Regions from separate parts of the Paenibacillus tundrae genome, predicted to be linked through region 4. Evidence: predicted binding sites of a transcription regulator. Region 4 holds the regulator's gene; each other region holds the start of a gene.

Region 1 (6,292 bases), 2.0 Mb from region 4:
TCCGATAATGCCAACTTTGCTCCTGCCCGAAACCTGAAACGTCACGTCTGTAAGCGAAGGCGGAGTACCCTCTTCATGACGAACCTGTAGATCCGTTAGCGCCAACCTGCTGGTCTTGCTCCATAGCCCATTGTATATTGGAAGCTCACCCTCTTGGCTTGATTGCTTCTGCTGATCTGACACTCCCTGAGAATCTGCAAGATGAATCTTCATCGTTGCAGAGGGCTTGCTCTCCCTTTCGGTATGCTGGATCACCTGATCGTAGATTTGCTTTTGTTCACGTTCAGCTTCCTTGCCTCGTTCAATCATCCGCTGAATCGCTTCTCCTGCTTCCTTACCATCTAGCGTTGCATGGTAGTCCGCACCGACCATCCGTACCGGCAAGAAATATTCCGGCGCCAGAATAAGCACCGTTAACGCAGGGCCAAGCAGCATGTGGCCTTCCGTTAGACGCAGTCCCAGACCAACCGCCACCGAAGCCACCGATAACATCGTGAAGAAATCGAGTGCAAACGATGAGAGAAACGCCATTCGTAGCGTAGACATTGTAGCTTTGCGGTAACGCTGACTAACTTGAACAATGGTCTGCGCATGCCGCTCGCTCTGTCCCAAAGTTTTTAATGTTTCTAACCCACGCAGGGTATCGACAAAATGATTGGCTAGTGCTTTATACGATTTAAACTGACCATCTATTTTGCGTTGCGTAGCCAGACCCACCAGGATGAGGAACGTGATCAGAATGGGAAGAGTCAGCATGAGAATCACCCCGGACATCACGTCCAGTTTGAACACATATAACAGCAGCACAATTGGTATAAATCCCATCCCTAACATTCGAGGAATGAATAGTTCCAAATACGTTATATATTGAGCTATGCCCTCTCGTGCCAAAGTCACCAGATGCCCTGTGCCTTCCGTCTTGGCAAAGCGTGGCCCTAACCGAAACCATTGCTCCACCAACTGCCTTCGTAGATCGGTTCCCGTTCGCTCAGCATACTGTGAGGTTACAAGCTGCAACCAATAAGATATAGCATAGCGGGCAGCAAAAGCAGCCAGGAACAGCAGCAGTACCGGGTACTGCTCTGTTACGGATGAACCCTCAAACAAAGCTGTGATGGCCTGTGCCAGCCATTTGGCCTGCATAATGATCGTCATCGCCTGCAGCATTACTAGTGCTGAAGCCAGCGCCAGTACTGGCCGGATGCCCGGCAGCTTCATCAGCCCGCGTCCCATATCAGTACTCCAAGTGGTGCTGCTCGTTCAGGCGTTTGCGGAACACATAATAACTCCAGATCTGATAGCCAAGCACAAACGGCAGTAAAGTGCACGCTACAATCGTCATCACTTTCAAGGAGTACCCACCCGAGGAAGCATTATATACGGTCAGGTCGAATGCAGCGCCTAACGAACTGATCATCACTCTTGGGAACAGACCAATAAATACCGAAGCAAAAGAAATCGCGATTACAGCTCCCGTCATACCAAACGCCCAGCCTTCCCGTTTCTGACGAACGAAATAATTCGCTAAAGCCAGTGCTCCTGCCCCAAGGATCACCATGATCCAGAGTGCCCAACCCCGTACAGTGAAAATATCGGTCATGAGATAGGTCATCACCGCGTAAATGGCAAGCATAGCCGCAAGCGGAAGCATCAATTGGCGCGCTGTATGGAGAGCACGCTCTCTTAGGTCGCCAACCGTGCGCAGTGAGACAAATAATAGTCCATGAACTAGACACAGTAAGGTCACACTTAAACCGCCCACGACCGTATATGGATTAACGATGTCTAGAAAACCTGCACGAAGCTGCATCTCTCCATCAATCGGCAGACCCTTCATCAGTGTAGCGAACACAACGCCGAACAGGAAGGGCAGCAAAGCACTGGATACAACGATGATGACATCCCACGTTTTACGCCACTGTTGCCGCTTTACTTTACTGCGGAATTCAAATGCCACCCCGCGTCCGATCAGAGCTAACAGCACCACAACTAGCGGCAGGTAAAAACCACTAAACAACGTGGCGTACCAGTGCGGGAAGGCCGCAAACATGGCACCCCCTGCCGTAATCAGCCACACCTCATTCCCATCCCAGAACGGACCTATCGAATTAATGAGTGTACGACGCTCCCGGTCTGTCTTGGCGATGATGCCTGATGACATGCCTACACCAAAATCGAAGCCTTCAAGGAAAAAGAACCCCACAAATAATACGGCGATCAACAAAAACCACAGCTCACTTAGTGACAACGGAATACCCCCTATCCACGCCGAACGGATCGGCTGATTCGTCCTGATCTTCTGGCTTATCTACGGCATATGGCCCTGCTTTGATCTCACGCACAAACAAATAAACCATCACGATACCCAGAACGGTGTACGCAGCCGTAAATGCAATCGTAGAGAATAAGATCATCCCTGCCGATACATTCGGTGAAACACCCGCCTCCGTCGTCATGTAGCCAAATACTGTCCAAGGCTGCCGACCAACCTCGGTCATGATCCATCCGGAAGTGTTCGCAATAAACGGCAGAGAGATGGCAAATACCATGAGACGCATAAACCACGGCTTTGCCACTTCCAGCTTCTTGCGCATAGCCAGGTAAGTACCATATAGAGCAAGTGCAATCATCAAACCACCCGCCGCAATCATAATACGGAAGCTCCAGAAGGTCGTACGTACCGGTGGGATGTAATCTCCAGGGCCGTAAGTTTGCTGGTATTCTGCATTTAATTCTTTCATACCCTTGACGCTGCCCGAAAATGTACTGTAGGACAGGTAACTCAGTAATCCTGGGATTTTGATCTCCCCTGAATTCTCCTGCTGATCTGGATCGATGAAGGCAACCACCGTCCATGGTGCAGGGTCTTCTGTGGTTGTCCATGTGCCTTCACTGGCCGCCATTTTCATCGGTTGGGTCTCAACCAGGTATTGTGCCTGGAAGTGCCCAGAGAAGGCTACACCGAAGGAGGATACGAGACCAATGATGATCGCAATATTGAACGATTTGCGGAATATCTCAACGTCCTGCTTTTTCATCAATTTATAGGCACTGATTCCTGTTACAACAAACGCTCCTGTCATTAATGCGCCAAAGATCGTATGCGGGAACTCAACAAGCAGCTGACCATTGGTAATCAGTGCGAAGAAATCATTCATCTCGGCTCGGCCGTTGTTGATCTCGAAGCCCACTGGATGCTGCATGAATGAATTCGCTGCTAATATCCACAGTGCCGATAAGAAGGTACCGACAAACACTAGCCAGATGCAGGCCAAATGGACTTTTTTGGACAAACGATCCCAGCCAAATATCCATAGCCCTATAAAGGTAGACTCCATAAAAAACGCCAGCAAGGCCTCAACAGCCAGGGGCGCACCAAATACATCCCCAACAAAGCGGGAGTACTCCGACCAGTTCATACCGAACTGAAACTCTTGCAGGATACCTGTAACGACGCCAACCGCAAAGTTAATCAGGAACAATTTGCCCCAGAACTTGGCCATCGTTTTGTAAATTTCTTTCCCCTTCATGACGTACAACGTCTCCATGATCGCTACCAGCAGCACTAGACCGATGGACAGCGGCACAAAAAAGAAATGGAAAATCGTTGTGAGTGCATATTGGATTCGCGATAGCATGATCGGATCCATACCGTTACCCCTTCTTTCTGTTCTATTCGCATTATTTATGTATGTACTTGGGATTGAAGCTGCACCTTCGCTGTCTGTCCACCAAATACATTGATGAACGTATTGTGCCAGATTACCTATTTTATACATGTGATAATAATCACAAACTTAGTCAAAAAATCCACAAAAATGTGACGACGGTCACACATTAGTACGAATTCAAAGTACGATTCTCTGTTATTTGGGACGCTTGTCAACTTCGTCTATTCACGGAAGTTGCTCATGTTTGAGGCGGAATGCCCATATGTTAATGTCAGGCAACCTATTCCTTGTGCGACAAAGGCTTTACATATGGAGTGAGTTCAACGAATTATATCCGTGTTATCCGAGTCTAAATGCAAACAAAGTGAGGTGATCCAGCCCGTGGAAGAACCTGTACAATCCAGCGAGAGTCAGATTCAACCGAACGAGACAGCTCAAAAATATAAGGAGACGTCCCTCTCTCCAATTCAATACGTTCTATTTCCCCGTAAAGGGGGATGGTCGTCATTTCCTTATCCAGACATTGCTGCACTACTGGCTGCTGAAGGAACAGTCTACTACGTTAGCCATTTGGAACGGTCAGACGATCTACCTGCAGCGATTAGGTTAATATCCTTACTGGAGGCGGAAGCCCTGCTACAACAGCCTCGTACTGTTGCAGTCGTTGCACATCCGTACTGGCTTACCGCAGTAGCCTCCATTGAGCCTGATCTGTTGATAACGCTCCTGCCGGAACCTGTCCAAGAGGAAGCCGACTCGCCGCTCTGGGAGAGCTGTATTAGCAAGCTGGTCGGCATTTCTAATCTGGTATGTACGTCCTCAGAGACACGTTATATGAAGCTGGTATTTCAAGGTGTTCGCACCGTCTGGCTAGGCGGGGAAGACCCTACACCTTCTGGCATGATGCAAAAAGATGAGCTTGAAATTCCACTGCGGGATTACGAAATGCTGTTTCTGCACGCACTCAAACAGATCCATAGCAGTGCCACAGATACGGTTACCCAGCTTCAATGTAAGCTAAGAGCAGATTATTATCGGAAGCTCCGTTCCAAAACAGGCGCACATGAGACGATTTCCTTTTTGCTCGCTGCTTATGAATATATATTGGAAGACTCGCGGGCGGCCGCAACAGTTCAAGAAGCGTTTGCCCATGCGATCTCATGTGGACGCTCTGACTGTCTTCAATCACACTACCGCTTCCTGTCCGCCATTCAGGCAAGAGCCGGGGAAGTGGAGAATGCTCTGCAAGTGTACGGAACGACTGCCGCCACGGATCAGGAACGGCATCATTACGAGCAGTTATGTCGTTGGTTGGAGGCTGGAGAGCATCAGCTCGTGCAGGCAGAATTACTACGTCTAAATGATGATTATGGAACGGCTTTAAAAGTACTCGATAAGCTCGGCGGAGAAACGGCCCGGCACTGGAAATTTCGCATTTTCCAGGAAACCGGACGTGTAGAGGAAGCACTTAAACTGGTTCATGCCGCAGATATTGTGGATCAAGCCAGCCAGCAAGATTACCGCCAATTGTCCGGCACCGCTCTAGCCCTGCGGGGAGAACGCCATGGAGCAGTTACATTATTTCTAGAATCAGCTCTTGATGATGAGCATGCTCTTGCCCGAATTGTCGAAATGGAACTGCTGGATCAAGCAATACAACAGCTACTTGGGGAGGTGCCCTAATGTTTGATCCGAAGAAACGCAGACAGCATATGCGGGAGCCAATCCTCGAGACAGAGCCTGCCTCCATCCGGCGAATCCGCAAAAGCCAAAACAACAAACTGACTGCAATGCTTCAGGTTCGAAACGAACGTGGGCGATATCTGGAGGAAGTGCTGCACAATCTGAGTGATTTTGTAGATGAGATCGTGATTGTGGATGATGCCAGTACAGATGGAACGCCAGACATCTGCCGATCTTATCCCAAGGTTGTCCGCTTAGAGGTGCTTGAACAACCGTTATTTGCTCAGGAATGGCGTCTACGTAACGTCTTATGGCAAGCAGCTATGAGCACCTCACCAGACTGGCTCCTATCTGTCGATGCTGATGAGCTGTACGGTACAAAAGCCAAACAAGCCATGCGGGAGCTCATTAACCAAGAGCATGCGGACTGGGTAGCATTTCGTTTCTACGATATGTGGGGTGGGCGTACTCACTATCGGGAGGATGAGCTATGGAAGCTACATCAGAGGCACACGGCCTCACTTGTGCGATATATACCTGAGTATCCCTACTTCTACCCACAGCAAAATCATCACGTTCCCCGTCTCCCGCTATCCTGCATGGTCTTGCCTGGCATAAATACCGAATTAAAAGTACAGCACCTCGGCTGGGCAGGTACTCTGGAAGATCGGGTGCGTAAATATCTGCGTTACAAGCGCATTGATCCAGATGGACAATGGGGCAGTCTCGAACACTATGAGTCTATTCTTGATCCGGAACCCCGGCTGGTTCCTTGGAAGGAGGAGCAGTGACATGGGGGTAGTCAGCATTCTAACGCACAGCTTCACAGACGGGTACAACCGGGAGTTCGCACGGGTATTCGGGGGTGGATTGGAACGATATATTTTGGATCTATGCAGTGTCATCCATGAGATGGGACACATTCCTGAAGTGCATCA
Region 2 (6,292 bases), 3.2 Mb from region 4:
ATGAACGGAATAGAGAGCTTGCTACGCTCAAAGTTCTGGGTTATCCCATAGGTAAAATCAATCGTCTTATTTTTAAGGAAAACATCATATTAACCGGCTTGGCAGCTATTGTTGCGATACCTTTAGGTATTTACTTTTTTGCGATGGTGATTAAGGCACTATCTAGTACCCATCAACAAATTCCAGATCAAGTAAATGTGACTGGATTGCTGATCTCCGTGGTGCTGGCATTCTTTTTAACCATGCTGTCCAACTTACTATTAAGAAGGAACATTGCCAATATTCATATGACGGAGTCGCTAAAAAGCGTAGAGTAGCAAATAGAATTGCAAGAATTAGGGAAGCAAAATAAATAGAAATTAGTGTGATATGCACCCACCATTCATCACAGTAGAAGAACCAAAAATCTCTACGATGATGAATGGTGGGATTTTTTTGCAAAACCTTTAGCTGGTGTTAAGCGTATTAATGATTATGACGATTTGAGAGATTTTGTATCCTGTGGAGTTAAACAGGAGATATCTCGGTATGAATGCTCAGACGGTTACATGGAGATGAAGGGAGAGCAGAACCAATGACACTTAATCCAACACCATTAAACCAAGAACAGCTCCTGAAGGAGCTAGACACACTAGGGTATTCCAATCGGATGAAACAAATGGCACTGCTCGCGCGTGTGCACCGAGAAGATGAAGTCTATTCGGCGTTACTTATAAGCTTGCTGGAGAGCGGCACTGCGTACGAGGCACATTTGGCGCTGACTGGCGCTCAAGTCGCTAAGGATGCACAGGCTGTAACGTTCGCTATGCAGCATCCCAAAGCAGGGGTCAGGGGGCGGGCAGCCAGATTGTTGCCAGAGCTTATCACCGATCCTGAATATGCCATTGAATCCGAGATCACAATGATGTCACACCATTGCCGTCGCCATTTGTTGCAGAGCATTGTGAACATTGGTAGACAGGATTGGGCAGAGCGATTATTGCCGGTTGTGCTTACCCGCTGGGGAGCCCACGAGGCTGCGGTATTATTATCTGTATGCAGCGAGGAGACGGTTCGTAGCCGGCTCTCTGACTTAGGTTATGCGGTACATAATTGGCGGAAGTTAACGAGACGTTTCCCGGATCTGGTTGCCGAATATCTGGAGAATGAGCTACAGAAGGCTACGCAACGGGAAAAGGGATATGTATGGTGGAAGCTTTCTTCCGCCGTTGAGAAACTTAGTGTTACAAGACCGGATATCGTTATAGATTGCGCTCTCAAGTATGGACCGAAGGATGAGATACATCCTGTCCTTAAGCGACAATTAGGTATTCTCATCCAGGCTAACCCTGAGGGTGTATTTGAACTGCTGACAAGAGAAGAGGCAAGAGGGTATCTTCTGAATCATGGGGTGCCCGCAGGTATTTTGAATAAAAGAAAGTGGTTTACGACAGCGCAGTGGACAACACTGGTCACCTTGCTTGCCGATCAGCCCGTGCATGTTGCTAAGGTACTGGATACACTCGCTCCATCATCTCGTCAAGCGATGTTTGAGGCCGCATATCCAGAAACTGAACGCAAAACACGTTTGTTTTCTACCTCGTTGTTAGATGTGTTGCCACATCAATTACGGGACAAGGAAGCTGCGCGAATGCTGGAGCTTCGGGAGATTCGCGATGATCAGTATCAGACGCTTGAAATTACAACAAGGCGTTTGATTGGACATGCGAGAGCGGAGCTAGAGGGATCAGTTCAAGTATCTAATGCGGATGAGCGTGCCCTAGCTTATAGGCGGTTGATTCAGAGCACAATTCTATCTCGGCGCGGAATGGGTGATACACTTCATTTCTTGACCCGAGTCAAAAACGACCAAGATCCGGTTCGATTTGCAGTTATATCGGAACTGTCGAACTGTCCCGCGCACATGTTCAAGGAGGAGCATATAGAGGATCTAACCGTGTTGATAGATAGTGTGGTTGAAGCACGAGATACCTCATATGGGACGAAGAACGTAACGGAAAGATTGGCTTTTGACTTACTGAGGGAGCATGCACTGGAACCAGAGAGTAGGCTGTTTAGATTCGCTTTGCGAACATTTGAGAGAATGGTTATGCGTGATGGGCAGTTTGTGTTATTCGCCAAAGATTGGGATAGCATACCGAGTCATGCACTTGAGATTTTGTTTGATGAGATCTATGCTTTTGCCACGGAAGCTAACAAGCGTGAGAATGACCATGTAGTTCTGCGGATGGCAGATGCATTCGGTAAAGCTGTAGAGCGATTGCCGAAACTCCAACATCTGTTAGAGCAACTGGTCAAAACTCAAAAGTCCCCTGCACAGGCTGTTCGGCACTGGCTAGCTCCCCATAAAACACGGGACGAGAGAGTCAGAGAGCTGATCGACAGAGATCCGTCCTTCATTGCTTTCTATGAGGTGTTCAACCATCTGCATTTGAAACGACAAGAGTGGCTAGATCCGTTTATCACAGGAAAGGTTATTAAGGGAAAACATCTATCAGGCAAAACAATCTATCTTGTGCCAGCCTATAATGGATTTTATCGTTGGTTGCCGCGTCAGCAAAAAGCACTTGCTACCTTGCTTGAACGAGTCGCATTAGATGCCAAGCGCAGCTTCCATGAGCGTGCATCGGCGATGAGAAATCTTGCAAGTATGCCCGACTATACTTCGGATCAACTGGAAGTCCTATTGCAGGATAAGGAAGTACACGTCGTTGAAGCAGCCCTTCATGCCTTTTCGCTATGGGAAGAGCCGGAGAAGGCACTCCCTATTTTGTTAGACAACCTAGAGGGAGACCGTGCACGTGTTGCGATGTATTCGATTCCTAGATGCGCACGCAGGGTAAGTCCTTTGTTGTTAACGTCCATTCTCTCTGACTTGTTAAACCGGGAGAAGCTGAAAGTTACGGTTAGAAAAGAAGCGATTCGACTTCTGGGTGCTTATAAAACGAGTGAGAGCATGACTCTGCTCGTTCGGGAATACGAGAAACCGAATACGCACAAAGACGTGATCATTGCCATAGGGCATGCGGCAAGGCAGTGTCTTGACGATGAACGTAGCTGGGCGATGATGAGCACGATGGCTTCGTCTCCACAGCGGGATATCGCAAGGAGTTTGCTGAATCAGCAGCCGGGCGATCTTCCCGTGGAGGCACGTCCACGGTATCTGCAGTGGATTACTGAGATTGCAGGTCACACGGATTCGGCTGTTGCGAAAGAAGCTTTTCGGGCAATGGCCAAGTGGGTGAACGGGAACGAAGATGTGATTGCGGCTTGCGCAAGTAAGGCACTCGGGGATCTGCAGGATAGCACACGTTGGGAAGCGGCACTTGATACAATCATTGCAACTTGCCGTGATGGACAAACGAATGAACAGGTCATCGCCGTGTGCAGACAATTGGTTGATACCGAAACGACAGCTGATTGGAATGCCGGTACCGAGCGAGATCTGCCACACCGGCAGCGTTTGCTCGCCTTAATAGACAAGCTCGCCTCATTGCCTCGCCCTGCACGGTGGTTACTTATACCTTTGTATGAAGGCTTGATTGAAATTTTCCAGTCTCAAGATACGATGAAACCTTCTGTGATCAAGTTGCAATTAGCTATGACGGATTGGAGCGATACTGACGGAGCAGTCGCTAGTTTGAATGTTGTTATTCCGATGGTGGATGGACAGCCTTATTTGCTTGATTTTGCATATCATCAGATCGTCCGGGTCGTCAATGGCAGCGTAGGTTACTGGAAACCGGAGGGGCTGCTTGAACTCGTGGATCGGTTGAACGCTCAGTCGCAGATCGCTTCCTCATATATAGGTCTGTCGCTGTTGAAGATCGCCGGTAAAGCTCTATTATGGAACAAGGCTTCTGCTGATCGGTTAAGGGCTTATCGAAATCATGAACATGAGATTATCCGATTGATGGCATTGGATCTGTGGACCGTGCTTGAATAATATGATCTGAATTCGCATTGGTTCTAAGTTCTTTGCTAGGCTAGAAAAATAAGAATAATCAAAGACCGGTCTTTACCCGCATCTAAGGGTGAGTCCGGTTTTTTTGATCTCTTTCATTTTAGGAGCAAAAAGACAATTGTGATTCATCTCACTTTCATGCTATTCCAACTACTTTAAAATTAATGGAATGTGTATGAGGAGGAGAATGGATGATGAAACCTCAGATGATGCCTCAGATGAAACCGCGAGATTATGCTAAGTATCCGTTCATTGTGATCTGGGAGGTCACACGAGCGTGTGCTCTGAAATGTCTCCATTGCCGCGCGGAAGCCCAGTATAGAGCAGATCCAAGGCAGCTGACAACCGAGCAGGGGAAAAAATTGATTGATGACATTGCGGCAATGGAAGTACAGCCGTTATTTGTGTTTACGGGTGGTGATCCGTTAATGCGACCGGATTTATTTGAGTTAGCAGAGTATGCCATTAAGGAGAAGCAGCTTCCTGTCTCCATGACACCAAGCGCTACACCCAAGGTGACGCGTGCTGCAATAACGAAAGCCAAAGAAGTGGGTTTATCCCGCTGGGCGTTCAGCCTGGATGGTTCGACAGCGGAGATCCATGACCATTTTCGCGGAACGAAGGGTTCATACGATATGACGATGAAGGGCATCCAGTATCTGCAAGAAGCTCACATTCCGATTCAAGTAAACACCACCGTTTCCCGATACAACCTGCACGATTTGCAGGCGATTAGCCGCAAGGTGAAGGAGATGGGCGTGGTTCTGTGGAGTTTATTTTTCCTGATCCCGACAGGGAGAGCCCAAGAGAAGGATATGATTAGTCCAGAAGAGCATGAAGAGGTCATGAAGTGGATGGTACGTATTGCGCAAGAGATGCCTTACGGTGTGAAATCGACGGAGGCACCGCACTATCGGCGGGTGATGATGCAGGGTCGCGGGGCAGTGGGTTCCGAGCGTAGCTCTATGAAACGTCTGGATATGCTGGGACGTGCACCTCAAAGTGTGAATGATGGGGATGGTTTTGTATTTATCAGTCACACCGGCGATGTATATCCTAGCGGATTTCTGCCTGTTGTGTGCGGCAATGTGAAGGAGCAATCACTTATTGACGTGTACAGGAATTCTCCAGTAATGCAGACGTTACGAGACAAGTCCCAATTGCAGGGCAAATGTGGTGTCTGTGAATTTAAAACCATGTGCGGTGGATCAAGGGCAAGAGCGTATGCGCTTACGGGAGACTATATGGCGAGTGATACAGCGTGTGGCTATATTCCGTCTGCGTTGCGACAAACATAATATTGGTGGGAAGTGTGTAATGGATAAACAAAGCAGGAAGCAAATCGTTATTGCTGGAGGCGGAATCACGGGACTCAGTACAGCTTATTATGTAGAGCAGTTGTGCAGGGCGCACGCGATTGAAGCAGAGATTGTGTTGGTGGAGAAAAGTGATCGGTTCGGCGGACATATGCATACCGGGAAAAAGGATGGATTTGTCATTGAACGGGGGCCGGACTCGTTTCTTGCCCGCAAAACTTCCATCATTGAACTGATGCAGGAGCTGGGCATAGGGGATGACATTGTTGGCACAAGACCTGGGATATCCCACAGCTACATTGCTTATCGGAATCAGCTGCATCCCATCCCGGATGGCTTTATGCTTGGCGTACCGACGAAGTGGAAACCATTCATTACAACCAAGCTGATATCTGTGCGGGGGAAGGTGCGAGCTGCTGCAGATCTGGTTCTGCCAAGAAAGTCGAATGTGGAAGATGAGTCTCTGGGACAACTGCTTCGTAGACGCCTGGGAGATGAGGTGCTGGAACAGATTGCCGAGCCACTGCTGGCAGGGATCTATGCAGGCAATGCAGATGCACTAAGTGTGCAGGCTACCTTTCCGATGCTGCAAGAAACCGAACAGAAGCATCGGAGCTTAATTGTAGGTATGCTTGGTGTTCGAAAGAGCAGAGTTCCGAAGCAGACGACGCAATCGAGCCAAACTGCGAATAAAAGTGGAAGTGGTAACGATAGTGGTAGTGTAAGTACGGTGAAGAAAAGCATGTTTCTAAGTGCCCGTGGAGGGCTGGAAGAGGTCGTGACTCATCTCGAAAAGGCATTATCCTCCAGTATTAATATGATGAAGAATACAGAAATATCAGGTGTCACACATGAAGGGGAGCGTTATGTTGTCCACTTGCATAATGGAACGAAGCTTCATGCAGACGCGATGGTAATCGCTACTCCAGCCCATGTAGCAGCTAGGTTATTGCCAGATGAGTCTATATCCGAGTTACTGCAAACCATTCCCTATGCATCCGTGATGAATGTT
Region 3 (6,292 bases), 540 kb from region 4:
TGAGAACGCGAATTCATTCCTGTATGCAATGGTTGGACGTGTGTAATCCTAAATACATTGTTTGTTAATGTTCGTAAGGTTATGTATCCGGCGAAATGCAGCATATGTTTCCAGTGTGATAAAGATTTGAATTTGCTGATGTAAGCGCCGGATCTTTCTAAGCTACAAACTATCCTGCATTCGGATAAGGCCTTTCCCTTTATGCATTCCTTGAATGTATACAATCATGCTCTTACAAATAAAGCAGGATGATAACGAGTAGAATAAACAAGACGATGAAAAGAACTGCTTCATTACCTTCATCAGGTGGCTTCATCTAGTTGTATGCAACTCCTTCCTATTGCTCAAACGTATAGAACAAAGGATGTGGTTTCCCTGAGAGGTAAACCACTCCTATCTATGTATTCCTATTCAAACAGCTATTCGGTGGAACAGGGCTTGTGCGGATTTCATACGAATATGCAGTGGAAATCGAAACTCAATATGCCTGATATACGTGACGTAAACATGGACAATTACGTGCGCAAGGTTCATACTGGTTATGACCGGTGGTTAATAATTGATCCTGAAATGACAGGATTCCATGTCCAGCAGCCGTTCTGCTGAGACTTGAACTACATAAGAACAGAGGAGTTGTCCACATATGAATGAAAAAACAATGGATATGTTTCGCACACTGACTGAATTCCCTTCTGCTTCGGGCTTTGAACGTGAGCTTCGCGGATGGATGAAGGATCAGCTTTCCGCTTACACGGATGAATTTGTTCAGGATCGCTTGGGTAGTCTTTTTGGTGTATTACGCGGGGATGAATCAGGCCCTAAAGTAATGGTTGCTGGGCATTTTGATGAAGTAGGCTTCATGACGACTGGCATTACAGAAACCGGTATGATTAAATTCCGTCCACTGGGTGGATGGTGGAGCCAAGCTGTGTTGTCACAACGACTTCAGATCATCACACCTGAGCGCCGAATTACTGGGGTTGTAGGCTCTACACCTACACATCTTTTGGATGAGTCCCAGCGCAGCAAGCCGGTGGATCTGAACACCATGTACCTGGATATTGGTGCAGATAACCGCGCTGAAGCGGAGTCATGGGGCATCCATCCGGGCATGCAAATTGTACCTATTTGTGAATTTACACCAATGGCGAATCCGAAGAAAATCATGGCTAAGGCGTGGGATAACCGTTATGGTGTTGGTCTCGCACTGGAACTCGTTGAGGCACTTCATAAAGAAAAATTGCCTAATATCCTATATTCCGGGGCAACCGTTCAAGAGGAATTGGGTCTTCGCGGCGCACGTACCGCTGCAAATCTCATTGAGCCTGATATCTTCTTCGCACTCGACTGTAGTGCAGCCAATGATATGACAGGAGACAAGCAATCCTTTGGACATATTGGACAAGGCGCATTGCTGCGTATTTTTGATCCAGGCATGTTCACCCATCGTGGTATGGTTGAGTATGTGCAGGATACAGCATCCTCCAACCAGATTAAGATGCAATACTTCATCTCACCAGGAGGAACAGATGCAGGACAGGTTCATCTGAGCGGTATTGGTGTCCCTTCCACCGTTATTGGAATCTGTGCTCGTTACATTCACACTTCTTCATCCATCATCCATACAGATGACTATGATGCAGCGAAAGAATTGATTGTGAAGCTCGTCAAAGGACTGGATCGCTCCACGATGAATACCATTATCAATAATGCTTAACATCTGAACGCACGCTTTATTTCAAGAGATGTCCTGACTATGTCGGGATGTCTCTTTTTTCGTTTTCACCAATAGTACGTGTTCAAAAAGGATAGATTAATAGGTCGAACATTATAGGAAATTACACATAAGATACAAGAACGGAAGAAGAATCAAACACCAAGCGGCGGGGGAGCTTCTATGGCAGTAAGAAAGAATGGAAAGTCGAATAAGAGCTCCAAAAAAGAGAATGCTGCCAGCTCCCTTCTTGGCGGTAATCTTAAAGGAAGAAATCTGGAGCTTATTGTGGCAGCATTACTAGTGAGCGGGAAGCTCAGAGTGGATGCGGTTACGTTGTTTCGCGAAGCTACGCTTGTCGTTGAATTGGTCGGCCAATATAAAACGCTACAACAGATCACACCATCGAATCAAGACAAACTTGTGCAATTTCTGGATGAAATCGGTGGCGATATGACGTTAAATGATGTTATTCGGGCATTTCAACAAAGAATCAATTCCTAACACCAAGAAATGAGGTTGAGATCATGTCTGACTTCGATGGAAATGGATTCGCCGAGCTAATCATCATCGTCATTCTTGTTGTTTTATTCGTATATGGTTCCTCAGATATTGATAGCCTAACCGATGCCCCTTCTCAAGCTTAAGTAAGCGGCATCCACCCTAGCATGCAAGACAAAAATCATCTGTATCCCTACAAACGCCAGTCTGAGCTTCAATCTACAGACTGGCATTATTGGGATCGTTAGAGAAATAGTGGTGAAAATGCAATCCAGGCAAGTATGAGAGTAAGTACAATGCAGACATTCTCAACTACGGCTCCATGCTTGGTTCCCGTACTCATTAGATTCGCACGTATACGCCACTTAAGTGGCGGTAGTGGACGGATTCCCCGATTCGTTAATGAATCAGCAAGTAGATGCATAGCATAGGCTGTACCCCCAGCGATCCAGATCTCCGGTTGCAGCTGCGCAGTCGTAGTATACAGCAGTCCTGCCCACACTGCAGTTCCATACACTGTATGCGTTAGTCCCCTGTGTGTCAGCGTTGTACATAACATCAGCAAACTCCCTGCAATCCAGTTCCAAGGCGCAAATGCATGGCCGTAGAAAACCAACCCCAAGCCAATCGCAAACATTAGCACTTTACGGAGTGAGCGTGAAGGCAAAAATGATACCATACCAATCAAGATCGCAAGTAACAGATTCCAAGGTTGACTCTGAACATAGAAGTACACAAACACCGCCGTCGGTAACAAAATCGTCTGTAGTAGCCTAATGAGACTGTTTGGCAGAGCCTTCGAAACCAATAGCGAGTTGGGTTCATCGATGTCAGGCAACAGTGAACCGATCAGCGCCACCGTTACTGCAGGATCTGTTACAGGCAGACCTGTGAATTGAAGAACAGAAAGCGATACCCCTGTTCCAATAATAAGGTGGGATCTTCCCATCATGATGCAAAAACTTCCTTTCGACGAAATAGGGAACATAACTGACCCACTTCTGATATTACACTGATTTCAAAATGAGAACAATAGTTCGTATATCCTTATTTATTTTCAAAATAAATTTTGAGTTCTGTGACCGGGACCACAGTTTTTATTTTGTGAGGAGTTTATCGTTATTTGTGAAATTTATCACATTAGATGATGCCAATCATCTGTATGATTAAAATATAAACCACTAAAAATGTTAGTAAATACGTGTTCAAAAGCGCGAGCTTCTGAACAACCACTGGTAATGTACAGTCTATCCAAGGAGGCCTATACACATGAACGGAAATAAAGAAAAACTGGTCGTCATCGGTAACGGCATGGCAGGAATTAGTACGGTTGAGCAAATTTTAAAATTAAGCTCCCGCTTCGAGATCACAGTTATTGGTACAGAACCCTACCCTAACTATAACCGCATTATGTTGTCCTATGTGCTGGAGGGCAGCAAAACGTTGGATGATATTGTACTCAATGACCTGCATTGGTATGAAGAATATGGTATTACGTTGCATATGGGCACAACGGTATCCAAAATCGATTCCGATACACGCGAAGTGGTGACTACAGACGGTTCGCGCGTTCCTTATGACAAGGTCATCATTGCTACAGGCTCCAATTCCTTTATTCTTCCTGTACCTGGACACGATAAACAGGGCGTTGTTGGATTCCGGGATATCGCTGACTGTAATACGATGCTAGATGCAGCGAAGAATTACAAAAAAGCAGCTGTCATTGGTGGCGGATTGCTAGGTCTAGAAGCAGCTAAAGGACTGGTTCAGCTCGGCATGGAGGTTACCGTTGTCCACTTAATGCAGGATCTCATGGAACGTCAACTAGATTCAACAGCTTCTGCCATGTTAAAGGCTGAACTTGAACGCCAAGGCATCCAATTCAAAATGGGTGCACAGACATCCGAATTGCTTGGCGGCGAGCGTGTTGAAGGTATTCGTTTTGCAGATGAAACGGTACTGGATGTTGATTTTGTTGTTATGGCTGTCGGTATCAAACCAAACATCACTGTTGCTCGCGAGAGCGGCATGGAAGTCAATCGAGGCATCATTGTTGACGACTACATGCAAACTTCTCTTGAAAATGTGTATTCCGTCGGAGAATGTACAGAGCATCGCGGTGTGTGTTACGGCCTCGTCGCTCCATTATTCGAACAAGGTATGATCCTGGCTAAACATATATGCGGTGTTGAAACTGCACCTTATGAAGGTTCTGTAGTATCTACGAAATTGAAAATTTCGGGCGTAGATGTATTTTCGACAGGTGAGTTTATTGATGGCCCTGAGCACACGGTTATCTCTCACAAAGACGAATGGAAACGCACGTACAAAAAAATCCTGCTTCGCGATAATGTAATGGTCGGCGCTGTGTTATTTGGTGACATCACGGATTCAGCGGAGCTGCAAAAACTGATCAAGCAACAGACTGAAATGACCGATGACCTGTACGCTTCACTCATGGGCACAGGCTGCGGTGGACACAAGAAGGCAACATCGGTAGAAACGATGGCTGAGGACGAAATCGTATGTGGCTGTAATGGTGTTACCAAAGGTCATATTATGGACGCGATTACGAATCAAGGATTAACCAGCATCGATGAGATCAAAGCGAGCACGGGTGCAACACGTTCTTGCGGTGGCTGTAAACCAGTCGTAGAACAGATCTTGCAATATGTACTTGGTGATAATTTTACAACGGGTGCCAAACAGGGCATTTGCGGATGTACTTCCCTAAGCCGGGATGAGATCGTAGCGGAGATCAGACAAAAAGGTCTGCAAACGACCAAAGAAGTGATGAACGTATTGGGATGGACTCAGCCTGAGGGCTGCTCGAAATGCCGTCCTGCAATCAACTATTACCTGGGTATGATTGCACCGGATACACATGAGGATGAGAAGGAATCCCGCTTCGTCAACGAACGTATGAACGCCAATATTCAGAAAGACGGAACCTATACCGTTGTGCCACGGATGTATGGCGGGGTTACAACACCAGAAGACTTGAAACGTATCGCGGATGTATCGGTCAAATACGATGTAAAAGCGGTTAAAGTGACTGGAGGACAGCGTCTAGACTTGATCGGAGTCAAAAAAGAAGATTTGCAAAACGTATGGGCTGAGCTCGATATGCCTTCAGGCTATGCTTATGCTAAATCACTTCGTACCGTCAAAACATGTGTAGGTTCACAGTTCTGCCGCTTCGGTACACAGGATTCAATGGCTATGGGCGCCAGAATTGAACGTAAATTCGAACGCTTGGATCTACCTGCTAAATTCAAATACGCCGTGAACGGCTGCCCACGTAACTGTGCAGAAGCATGTACGAAAGATATCGGTATTGTTGGTAACGACGGCGGTTGGGAAATATTCATCGGCGGTAACGGCGGGATCAAAGCCAGACTTGCGGACTCCCTCTGCAAAGTGAAAACGGACGAAGAATTGATCGAGCTGTGCGGCGCCATCATGCAACATTATCGTGAGACTGCCAACTACCTCGAACGGACTTCGGAATGGGTAGAACGTGTGGGTCTGGAATCGATACGTGCAGTTGTGGTTGACGATATTCAAGAACGTAAGGCGCTAATGGAACGAATTGAGTTTGCACTTGGACATGTGGAAGAACCTTGGCAAAAAGCAATTCGAAATGAACAAGGTGAGAACAAACTATTTCACGGAATTGAAGTAACTGCCCGTCCGTAAGTCAAACCACTACAGATAAGGAGAGTTCAATATGACAACTAAACCAGCCGGCACCTATTACCCTGCCGGAACGATTGATGAATTTCTACCTCGCATTGGTAGAGTCGTTGAGATTCAAGGCAAACAGCTCGCTGTATTTCTTGCCTCGGATGGCACCATCTTCGCAGCAGATAATCGAAACCCGCATCCGAAAGGCGGACCACTTGCCGAAGGCATTGTGTCAGGTCATTACCTCTATGACCCACTGTACGATTGGAAGATCGATCTTAGCACAGGTCTAGTGCAAGCTCCCGACCAAGGACAGGTTCAGATGTACTCGGTCAAAGTGGAAAATGGAACGGTCTGGATTGCAGTATAGCTGCAGTCCAGGTAACACAT
Region 4 (6,292 bases):
TGAAGCAGGTACGGGGACAGGTAAGTCTCTGGGGTATCTGCTACCAGCCATTTATGAAAGTGTGAAGCAAGAACAGAAAGTAATGGTGAGCACACACACCATTAATCTGCAGGAGCAACTTAGAGAACGGGATATACCGATGCTTACTGAAGTTGTACCGTTGCCGTTTAAAGCTGCTGTATTCAAAGGTCGGGGTCATTATTTGTGCCTGCGCAAATTCGAACACAAAATCAACAAACGTGAATTTGCTACACCCAAAGAAGACTATTTCACAGCAGCACAGATGATTGTTTGGCTTGCTCAGACAGAAACAGGGGACGACGAAGAACTGAACCTGAGCGCGCGTGGTGGGGACTTCTGGGAGACGGTGCAGAGCGAGTCTGAATCCTGCCTTGGGCGATCTTGCCCATGGTTCCGCAAATGTTTCTATCACCGGGCGAAGCATGAAGCTGGCTTATCAGATATCGTAATTACGAATCATTCCAAATTATTTACCGATGTGAAAGCAAGTCATCAGCTTCTTCCTGCGTATGAAAGTCTTGTTATAGATGAGGCTCATCACCTAGAGGACGTAGCAGGCAAACATTTAGGCTTGCATATGAAATATTTCACGATGGTTCATACGCTCACACGTCTGTTTAAAGATAGCCGTAACGGTCAGTTGCCTATGCTTCGCTCCCAGCTATCAAGCCATGAAAAATCAGTACAATGGGGTTCAGCTATTGATCAGATGTTCCCGCTTGCTGTTGAAGTCAAGGACATGTGGGACAGATTGAGCGAATCTTTATTTAATCTTCTTCCTGAGCGTAGTGATGCTTCCCCAGGGGAGACAGGTCAATTCTCTCTTCGATTGAAGCCGTCGCAGAAGCCTGATAAGTGGCAGGCGCTTCAAGAGGATGAGAATCAAATATACGTAACGTTAGGTGACTTGATTCGTAAGGGTGATAAGCTGTTACTTGAGATCAAGGAAGAACAAGATGATTATCAATCCGATAGCTTGATTACGGATATTACAGGCCTTCTGAAGGATCTTGCCCTACTCAAAGAGAATCTACGTTTCTTCATGCGTATGGATGATGTCAATACCGTTTATTGGATGGAAGCAAGTGGACAGTTCCGAAGTAAATCGCTACAGCTCTATGCGGTTCCTGTAGATGTCAGCGCACAACTGAAGGAATTGTTCTTCGACAAAAAGAAAAGCGTTGTTCTGACTTCAGCTACACTTTCTGTAGATAAGTCATTCCAATTTATGATTGAGCAACTAGGATTGCAGGAAGCAGCAGACCATAACCGTCTGCTTACGTCCTTGCTACCGTCTCCGTTCCGTTATCGGGATCAGGCCTTGCTTGTTATTCCACGTGATTTCCCAAGTTTAAAAGGCAGCGTAGGGGATGCACACTTTGTTGATATGTTGGTGCATTCATTAGCCGAAACGGCCATTGCGACGCGTGGACGAATGATGGTGCTCTTCACGTCATATCGGATGCTGAGACAAGTGTATGATCCGCTCAAGGAGGCCTTGGCGGGTAATGATATCTCGCTGCTCGGTCAAGGGGTGGATAGTGGTAGCCGTTCGAAGCTCACACGCCGATTCCAAGACGCCAAAGCAACAGTACTTTTGGGTACCAGCAGCTTCTGGGAAGGGGTAGACATTCCAGGGGAAGCACTCACCTGTCTGGCAATTGTTAGATTGCCATTCCAGCCGCCTAATCATCCATTATTGGAAGCGAAAAGCGAGCTGTTGCAACAACAGAAGAAAAATCCATTTATGAAGCTATCTGTGCCACAAGCTGTTATTCGTTTTAAGCAGGGCTTCGGAAGACTTGTACGGACAGCGAAGGACAGAGGCATCGTCATTGTATACGATACACGGGTCATTGAAGCATATTACGGTAAGTATTTCTTATATTCGTTACCAGGTCCCAAAATGGAGCATATGCTGACCGAACAGATGGTTCCACGAATTCGTGAGTGGTTAGACCAGCCTACTGATGAGGCATCGGAATAGGGCTATACGCGCAAGCGTTGCACCCTGATCGCAATTAGTTGTAAAATTTATAAGATTCAATAATTGAGAAATAAAGATTACTGCTATCATAATGTATATCATTGAGGCATCCTGTCCACGTAACCGTGATTTTGTATGGCATGCAGGGTGCCTCCTATTTAATCTATCTTCAGGGTCACATTGGTAAAGGGGAGTAAACGAATGAAATCAGATAAAATATCAGAAGCTGTCGTGCGGCGTTTGCCAGTTTACTTGCGTTATTTGAGTGAATTGAGTCAACGTGAGGTTACTACGGTTTCTTCTCAAGAACTAGGACTACGCTTGGATCTTAATCCAGCTCAGATCCGAAAGGATCTAGCCTATTTTGGTGATTTTGGTCGCAAAGGCATTGGCTATGACGTTTCCTACTTGATCGAGAAAATTCGGCACATCCTGAAGATCGATCAGCAAATCAACGTAGCATTGGTTGGTGCGGGTAATCTTGGACACGCCTTGTCTAATTACAATGCATACTTGAAAGACAACATGAAGATTGTTGCCGTATTCGATGCTTACGGTCCCAAGATTGGTACTCAGATTAATAGCTTGAAAGTTCAACCAATGAATGAATTATCAGAGTCTGTCCAAAAGGATAATATTCGTATCGGCATAATTACAGTTCCAGATACAGAAGCTCAGAATGTAGCTGATCAACTGGTCGAGTCGGGTATTGAGGCTATACTTAATTTTGCACCAACGATCTTGAAAACGCCGCCGCATATTCGCATTCACCATGCTGACTTTACGACGGATCTACTCAGCCTTGCTTATTACCTGGAGAATGGAAAGGACGACGAGGAAGATGACGACAAATAAATGGGTTATTCATAACGGCAAATTTGCTGTAAATAGTGGTTTGGACTGGAAAGTGGTTCAAGGTTATATGGTTGTGGAAAATGATAAGATTGTGCATATTGGTGAGACGCTACCGGAAGGGGACGAGAGCCTGCCTAAAGTGGATGGAAAAGGACTTCTTTTCCTACCGGGTCTGATCAATACGCATGGTCATGCAGCAATGTCACTTCTAAGAGGACATGGAGATGATCTAGCGCTGCAGGTATGGTTACAGGAGAAAATGTGGCCTATGGAAGCTAAAATGACGGCTGAAGATGTGTACTGGGGATCATCCCTATCTGTGTTAGAAATGCTAAAAGGAGGAACTACGGCTTTCCTCGATATGTATGATCATATGGATCAAGTGGCTAAAGTGGTAGAACAATCCGGTATTCGCGCTTCTCTGGCTCGTGGAGTTATTGGTCTGTGTTCAGAAGAAGAGCAGATGCGTAAGCTGGAAGAATCGGCTGCATTTGCCCGTGAGTGGCATGGACAAGCGGATGGCCGCATCACAACGGTTATCTCACCGCACGCTCCATACACATGTCCGCCGGATTACATAGAGAAGCTTGTACAAGTTGCACACGACTTGAATCTGCCTCTGCATACACACATGTCAGAAACGATCCGAGAAGTGGAGCAAAATGTGACTGATTATGGGCTTCGTCCTGTTGCTCATCTGGAGAAACTGGGATTCTTCTCCCGTCCTTCCCTTGTTGCTCATGCCGTACACCTGAATGATGAAGAAATTGAAATTTTGGCTCGAAATCATGTTGCAGTTTCCCATAATCCGGGTAGTAACTTGAAGCTTGCTTCGGGTGTCGCTCGTGTACCGGATCTTCTAAAAGCTGGTGTGATGGTGTCCTTGGGAACCGATGGCCCTGCAAGCAACAACAACCTGGATATGTTTGAAGAGATGAGACTGGCAGCTCTGATTCATAAAGGAGTATCGGGTGATCCAACGGCTGTACCAGCTGGAGAAGCTCTTCTGTTAGGAACGGCTTATGGCGCCAAATCTATTTTCCTAGATGATACGGGTTTATTAGAAGTGGGGATGAAGGCAGATTTTATCGCCCTTAACATTGAACAAGCTCATTTCTATCCGCATACGGATCTAATCTCACATACCATCTATTCGGCTTCAGCGAAAGACGTGGAGCATGTGTGGGTGGATGGTAAACAAGTGATTAAACACGGCGAATGTCTCACAATGGACGAAGAGCGCATCTTGCGTGAGTCTCAATCGGCATTTGATGGTTTGCTTGCCCGTTAATTCATGTAGCGTTTTAGAGGAAAGGAAGTTCGGCTTTTGAAGAGAAAAAAGAAGTGGATCTGGATATCGTTGCTGGTTCTAGTTCTGCTCCTGTTTGGACTTCAACGTTATTATGTCTATGTCACTCAGGATCAGCGCAATGAAGAAGCTATGGCTATTGAAGCTGCACAGCAGCAAGACATTACGTTCACTCAAGATATCCGTAAATATGTCTGGGGTGGTAAAGATGGCGCAGACAACATCTATTGGACCTTTCTAGGTAAAAATAAGGACAAGCAGGATGTTCTCGTATGGGTGAAGTTCGACAATACAAACAAGCCGGTAACAGGCTCTGATGTAGTGCACAGTGAACTGGTTCAGAATGGCATGTCTGAAACCCAGATTCGCAATCGATTTAGCTCAGAGGTACCGGGTGGAGAAATAAAGCGTATTATGCCTGGTGTCGTGAACGGAATCTACGTATGGCAAGTGTATTATAATGACGATACCCACAATTATTATCGTTTCTATCGATTTAGCAATGGGGAACAGGTAGATTTAGTCTACACATTACCAAATAGCTAGCTACTGTACAGTTGCCAACATTACTTCCTTGTAATGAAGTCTAACTCGTATAGTACCATAAAGCACCAAAGTACCGGCAGATGATAGCAGACTGCACGGTTCTTTGGTGTTTTTGTCATTCTATTGGATTTGAATAGTTAAAATTAATAATTTATTCATATTTTAGCCTTCGAAATTGTATATACGATGTGATATACTCAGATATGTATTCAACATTACATGATGAATAAACAAGACAAATAAATCCTGTTTAATTACGAACAGGACTTGGATTGCAAATTTATTGACGCCTACAGGCTTAGTATAGGCCAAATTTGGGAGGGAAACTCATTTGAAGCTAAAAGTATTACCGATTGCTTTAACTGTCGTCATTTCTGCCGTCCTGTTGTTTGGAGGTTGGTTTGTGTATCGCCAAGTGGCCATGCAGAATCCGATCGAAAAAATGATTACCCAGTATGATGGAGTCAATGATGTTCATTTAACTATTAACCGCAATAGCGTGCAAATGAAACTTGATCTTGAACCAGATGTCGATTTGGGGAGACTAGTTCAATATATTCACAAAGAAGGACAGACTCTTATTGGCAATCGTAGCCTTAAACTTGACGTTATTGATCACTCCAACGAGGCATTAGAAAATTGGTGGGGTGATGCGATGTTCACCGTAGCTCAAGCGATGGAAAACAAACAATATACCGAGATCACACCAACGCTGTCTAAGATGGCTACCAATGGAATTAAAGTAAATACCGCTATGGATGATAACAACGTATACGTCAGTCTGCGAGATGGAGACGCAAGCAAGTTTATTATTCTACCACGTGTGCCAGGACAGATAGGAGTGTGGCCAAATGCCTAAGTGGACTAAAGAAGTTGTAATTGGATTTGTTCCAGTGCTAATTATCTTTCTTGCTTTTGTGGGTGTAAATATCATCCCAATTTTGTTTGCTGTATTGTTGGTCGGTGGATTGCTGTTCATGATGCAGATGCGTGGTGGTATTACCGTTGGAGCAAGTCAGGAGCGCAAACGGAAGAAAAAAGGGCCATCCAAGCTGACATTTGAAGAAATTGGTGGTCAGGATAGTGCCAAGCAAGAACTACGAGAAGCGCTCGATTTCCTTATCCGGCATGAAGAAATTCAAAAATTCGGGATTCGCCCGCTGAAAGGTATATTGCTCACAGGGCCTCCGGGAACAGGTAAAACCTTAATGGCCAAAGCTGCCGCTCACTATACAGATTCCGTGTTTGTCGCTGCATCAGGTAGTGAATTTGTTGAAATGTATGTCGGCGTCGGTGCGGGTAGAATTCGTGATTTGTTCCGTGATGCAAGAACACGTGCAACGAAAGAAAATAAAGAAAATGCCATTATTTTTATCGACGAGATTGATGTCATTGGTGGTAAGCGTGAAGGTGGACAACAACGTGAATACGACCAAACGTTGAACCAGCTTCTGACTGAAATGGATGGAATCTATTCATCCGAAACACCTCGAATCTTAGTGATTGCTGCAACTAACCGTAAAGAAATGTTAGACAGTGCATTGACTCGTCCGGGACGTTTTGACCGTCATATT

The links. Region 4 encodes Rex, which represses fermentation and respiration genes when NADH is low (regulators of the CRP and FNR family bind a similar motif). Its sites were predicted from a motif close to TTGTGAAATATTTCACAA; they were not measured.
Region 1: V6W81_RS27520 (cytochrome ubiquinol oxidase subunit I) is a predicted target of Rex. The motif match lies at 3,778-3,795, and genes of this name have one in related genera.
Region 2: V6W81_RS04010 (TIGR04053 family radical SAM/SPASM domain-containing protein) is a predicted target of Rex. The motif match lies at 4,083-4,100, and genes of this name have one in related genera.
Region 3: nirB (nitrite reductase large subunit NirB) is a predicted target of Rex. The motif match lies at 3,339-3,356, and genes of this name have one in related genera.

The regions. Positions count from the first base shown of each region.
Region 1 is NZ_CP145605.1:6,154,217-6,160,508, forward strand. Features, by position in the region: gene cydD (thiol reductant ABC exporter subunit CydD) at 1-1,233, opposite strand, end outside; gene cydB (cytochrome d ubiquinol oxidase subunit II) at 1,235-2,248, opposite strand; gene V6W81_RS27520 (cytochrome ubiquinol oxidase subunit I) at 2,235-3,650, opposite strand; gene V6W81_RS27525 (hypothetical protein) at 4,053-5,354, shown strand; gene V6W81_RS27530 (glycosyltransferase) at 5,354-6,145, shown strand; gene V6W81_RS27535 (glycosyltransferase family 4 protein) at 6,147-6,292, shown strand, end outside.
Region 2 is NZ_CP145605.1:905,079-911,370, forward strand. Features, by position in the region: gene V6W81_RS04000 (ABC transporter permease) at 1-317, shown strand, start outside; gene V6W81_RS04005 (HEAT repeat domain-containing protein) at 575-3,946, shown strand; gene V6W81_RS04010 (TIGR04053 family radical SAM/SPASM domain-containing protein) at 4,171-5,262, shown strand; gene hemG (protoporphyrinogen oxidase) at 5,282-6,292, shown strand, end outside.
Region 3 is NZ_CP145605.1:4,641,836-4,648,127, forward strand. Features, by position in the region: gene V6W81_RS20855 (M42 family metallopeptidase) at 644-1,717, shown strand; gene V6W81_RS20860 (hypothetical protein) at 1,898-2,218, shown strand; gene V6W81_RS20865 (metal-dependent hydrolase) at 2,460-3,167, opposite strand; gene nirB (nitrite reductase large subunit NirB) at 3,485-5,914, shown strand; gene nirD (nitrite reductase small subunit NirD) at 5,946-6,272, shown strand.
Region 4 is NZ_CP145605.1:4,106,391-4,112,682, reverse strand. Features, by position in the region: gene dinG (ATP-dependent DNA helicase DinG) at 1-2,008, shown strand, start outside; gene V6W81_RS18350 (redox-sensing transcriptional repressor Rex) at 2,210-2,863, shown strand; gene V6W81_RS18345 (amidohydrolase) at 2,850-4,154, shown strand; gene V6W81_RS18340 (hypothetical protein) at 4,191-4,718, shown strand; gene V6W81_RS18335 (hypothetical protein) at 5,050-5,577, shown strand; gene V6W81_RS18330 (AAA family ATPase) at 5,570-6,292, shown strand, end outside.